One region of the Nocardioides sp. NPDC101246 genome, then DNA from elsewhere that is predicted to be linked to it. Evidence: riboswitches for the same ligand, from Rfam matches in the RefSeq annotation. Region 1 holds a riboswitch; the other holds the start of a gene.

Region 1 (2,196 bases):
TCGAACAGGTCGGAGCGCTCGGCCTCGAACTTGTCGGCCGGCACGGTGGCGGCGTACTCCTCCAACACCGTGTTGAACAGCCAGGCGCCGCCGGTGGCGTGCAGGTTCTCGTCGCGGGCGGAGAAGTTGATGCCGCTGATCACGTTCTGCAGCAGGTTCTTCCCGCCGGACTGGAAGTGCTTGAGGAAGGCGAAGTTGGAGTAGAGGACGCAATTCTCCATCAGCGTGAAGACGCTCAGCGCGTAGAGCAGGTCCTCGTCGGCGATGGCCTCCCACACGAAGGCGATCCGCTCGGCCAGCACCGGGTCGTTCTTGTAGGAGTCGTAGAACTCCTCGGTGTCGATCATCAGGGTCTTGTTGAGCTTCGCGTAGAACGGCGCGTGCATGTTCAGCTCGGCGAACGAGAAGGCGTTCGTCATCATCTGGACCTCGGGCCGCGGGAAGGAGTGGAAGAGCCGGTCGCCCCACACCTCGCCGCCCAGGATCAGCTCGTAGATGGTGAACAGCTTCAGCGTCGTCTTGACCGCGGCCTGCTCGGCGTCGGTCATGTTGACCAGGAAGTCCTGCTTGTCGTTCTCGACCGGGATCTCCTCGGCCGTCCAGAAGATGCTCCGCTGCTTCTTGGCCAGGTCCTCGGCCATCGGATAGTCGAAGACGTACGCCGACTTCTCCGTGCGGATCGGTAGACCCTCGGTGTCGATCATCTTCTCTCATGCCCCCTTGGTCCGCGGGACCCACGGCCCGCTCCGGATGTCTCGTGCATCCGTTCCGGGGGCAGGAGAGGACAGCGTCGTACGCGCTTGATCCCCTGACCTTCCCTCGAGGTCGCGGACCCCACCATGAGGTGGGCACTGGCAGGTCTTCGGACTCGTGGGCTTCGTGCTCGGTCCTAGTGGCCGTCGCTTCCCAGGGGCATGGCTTGCTCCCAGTGCTTCGTGAAGGCGGTCGTTCCCACTCACCGCTGCGGGGCAGTCCCGGACTCACACCGGGTTCCCTCTTGCCTCTCCCTCCCCGTCGCCGAGGAAGGAGAACCAGCTGCGAGGACCACTATATGCGGGAATTACACCAATGCAACTTCCTAGATCTTGTGCTTCGCCGTGTCGTCGGAAACATCCCCGGCACCGGTTCGACGACCCGTGCTAGCCTCTGCGCCGAGTCGAACGCATCCGGATGGATGCCAGGGAACTCCGGTGAGAATCCGGGACTGGCGCGCAGCGGTGAGGGCGACGGCGAGACCAGCAAGCCACTGGGGAGAAGTCCCTGGGAAGGCGGCCTCGCCGGGTGAACCCGAGTCCGAAAACCTGTCGGCTCAGATGTACGTCACGGCCCTCGCGACCAGGGTCCAGAGGACTTGAGAGGCCGACCGCCGTGGAAGACCGTGTCCGTGCTCGCGCCCGCGATCGCGCCGGGAGACGACGCGTCCCGTTCCTACCGCTGGTGGCCGGGTTGCTGCTCGCCTCGGCGCTGAGCGTGGTGGCGTCCCTGGCGTTCGGGTCCGAGCACATCCCGCTCGCCGATGTGGTTGCGACGGTGACCGACCGGCTCGAGGGGGAGGCTCCCGGGAGATGGGACGTGATCGTGTGGGAGCTGCGGCTGCCCCGCGCGCTGATGGCGCTCGTCGTGGGCGCCGGGCTGGCCGTCGCCGGCGCCGGCATGCAGACCCTGGTGCGCAACCCGCTGGCCGACCCGTTCCTGCTCGGCATCAGCTCCGGCGCAGCAGTCGGGGCGACGGCTGCGATCACCACCGGCGCCCTGGTCGGCTTCGGGATCTACGCGGTCTCGACCGGTGCCCTGCTCGGGGCGATCGGGGCAGCGCTGCTGGTCTGGCTGGTGGCGACCGCGCAGGGCGGACTGACCCCGATCCGGCTGGTGCTCTCCGGGGTGGTGCTCTCCTCGGGGCTCTCCGCGATCGCCTCCTTCCTGGTCTTCGCCAGCGACGACCCGCGGGCCGCGAACTCGGTGATGTTCTGGATGCTCGGCAGCGTCGGCGGCGCCAGCTGGGAGAAGCTGTGGGTGCCCGCGGTCGTCGGCCTCGTGCTCGCCGCCGGGATGCTGGCGTTGCACCGGTGGCTGGACGCGCTCGCCGCCGGGCCGGAGACCGCGGCCGCGCTCGGTGTGAACGTCGCGGCGCTGCGCGGTGCCCTGTTCGTCGGCCTCTCCGTGCTGGTCGGCGTGCTGGTCGCGGTGAGCGGCGGG
Region 2 (2,196 bases), on a different contig from region 1:
AAGACGCCGGCGCCGTTCAAGAGCGCCTGCACCCGGTTCACCGTGGTGGAGAAGCTCGGCGGCTCCGAGGAGGAGACCGAGGCTGACACCGAGGCCGGTGCCACGCCCGCCCGCAAGCCGTCCTCCTCGGCGACTTCGGGACAACTCCTGAAGCGCAACGCCCGGCTGATCCAGCTGCTGCGCAACTCCATCGCGGCGGCCGCCGACGACGACGGCTGGGCCCTGGTCGGCACGGTCGTCTCGCGCATCCGCAACCAGTCCTCCGAGGACCCGCGCAACTACGGGTACGCCACCTGGACCAAGCTGATCAAGGCGATTGACCTCTTCGAGCTCAAGGACGAGGGCACCTCGGCGATCGCGGTCAGCGACAAGCGCACGAAGAAGTGACGTACGTCTGCTAGGACGCGTCCGGGGTGCGGTCCTGGCTGCTCGCCTTCTTCGGGCGGGTGCAGTCGATCCCCTTGGGCACCGACCCGTTGAGGTGCTTCAGCGCGGCCTTGAAGTCGCGGCAGCGCTCGGTGTCCTCCTCCTTGTTGTACGGATACCCGATCGCCGCGTTGACCGCACCCATGTCGAGGACGTCGGCGAGCGGGTTGATGTCGCGGGCGACGGTCCAGTACCACCGCGAGATCGGCGCGCTGTGGTCCAGCGACCTGGCCAGCTCCGGGCGGCGGCGCAGGTCGATCCCGAGGTAGGCGCCGGCGTCGGTGTAGTTGGCCTCGCCAGTCAGCTGGATGTAGCCACGGCCGGCGTACTTCCGCTTGTCGCGGCCCTTGGCGTCGTGGTGGAAGGAGCTCTCGTGGGCAAGCGTGGTCAGGTAGGCCGCCTGCCGGTAGGGGGTCGTGATCCGGGCGTCTGACATGGCGCGGTTGAGGGTCGGCAGCCCGGTCTCGACGGTCTTCCTGTCGCCGACCCTGTCGCCGAACATGGCGACCAGATCTGCGTACGTGACCGAGGTCCGAGCCGGTTGCGCGACCGCCGTCGTGGTCGGGCAGAGAGCGAGAAGGGTGGCCGAGATCGATAGTGCGACAAGGCCGAGAATCCTGTGGCGCATGGGGACAGAGTGACTGCTCGTCGGCGATCCCGCAAGAGGCGCTCGCCAGGCATAGGATTGCCCCGAAACAAGCAGAGCCTCAATCAACACACGCCGTGGTGGGGGAAGCCGGTCGAATCCCGGCGCTGACCCGCAACCGTAGGCCCGGGACGCCGACCGCGACCCGAGTGAGCCGGAGCACCTGCCGACGGACGCGTACTGACCTGACGCTGTCGTGGAAAGCAGCGGGTCGGCCCTGGGCCTTCCCGACGAACAGCGCGGAAGGAACCATGAAGAAGACCGTCCTCGGTGGCATCGCCGCCGCTCTCGCCCTCACCTCGCTCGCCGGCTGTGGCGAGAAAGCCATCGAGGAGGGGGAGAAGTCCACCTACGACGCCAAGGTGTCGACCTCGGTGGCCGACTGGCTCGTGGCCCAGGCGCCGGAGGGTGTGGCCCACAACGCGCAGTACGGCACCGACGACTTCGGGCTCAGCGCCGACATCGGGATCGCGCTGGCAGAGGTCGGCGGCTACGACGAGGAGCTCTCCACGATCGCCTCGGCCGTGATGGCCAACAAGAAGGCCTACACCTCACCCGGGTTCGGCACCGTCACCTCGGCCGGGTCCACCGCGAAGGCGCTGGTCCTCCAGCAGAACGTGGACGCCTCCGACCCCGGTCTGCTGAAGCAGCTCGAGGGCACGGTCGCCGCCAACGGCCGCATCGCCGACAAGCTCGACCCCAAGAACAAGGAGGCGGCCGACTACTCCAACACCATCGGACAGTCGTACGCCGTGTGGGCACTGAACAACGCCGAGAGCAAGAAGGCCGCGGCCGCGACGGAGTTCCTGGCCGGGCAGCAGTGCGAGGAGGGGTGGTTCCGGGTCACCTTCGCGGCCGACCCCACCGCTGCCGACCAGACCTGCGACGCCGACCCGAAGGCCGTCCCGGACGCCGACGCCACCGCGTTCGCGCTGATCGCCCTCTCCGGCGTGGCCTCGCCGGAGGCGGAGAAGGCCGTCGAGGCAGGCGTGGAGTGGCTGAAGGAGACCCAGGCGAAGGACGGGTCGTTCAAGGCGGCGACCGGCAACATCGCCAACTCCAACACCACCGGCCTGGCCGGGTGGGCGTTCGGGCGTGCCGGTGAGGCCGACGCCGCGGAGAAG

What was found. A riboswitch is a leader RNA that binds a small molecule or an ion and turns the genes downstream of it on or off. The one in region 1 is predicted to bind cobalamin.
Region 2: another riboswitch for cobalamin. It lies ahead of ACIRON_RS27625 (prenyltransferase/squalene oxidase repeat-containing protein); the one in region 1 lies ahead of ACIRON_RS09850 (FecCD family ABC transporter permease).

What each region holds. Positions count from the first base shown of each region.
Region 1 is NZ_JBIWNX010000004.1:434,027-436,222, forward strand. It holds gene ACIRON_RS09845 (ribonucleotide-diphosphate reductase subunit beta) at 1-704, opposite strand, end outside; cobalamin riboswitch at 836-1,051, opposite strand; cobalamin riboswitch at 1,141-1,324, shown strand; gene ACIRON_RS09850 (FecCD family ABC transporter permease) at 1,435-2,196, shown strand, end outside.
Region 2 is NZ_JBIWNX010000020.1:42,987-45,182, forward strand. It holds gene ACIRON_RS27615 (NYN domain-containing protein) at 1-387, shown strand, start outside; gene ACIRON_RS27620 (glycoside hydrolase family 19 protein) at 398-1,054, opposite strand; cobalamin riboswitch at 1,134-1,258, shown strand; gene ACIRON_RS27625 (prenyltransferase/squalene oxidase repeat-containing protein) at 1,324-2,196, shown strand, end outside.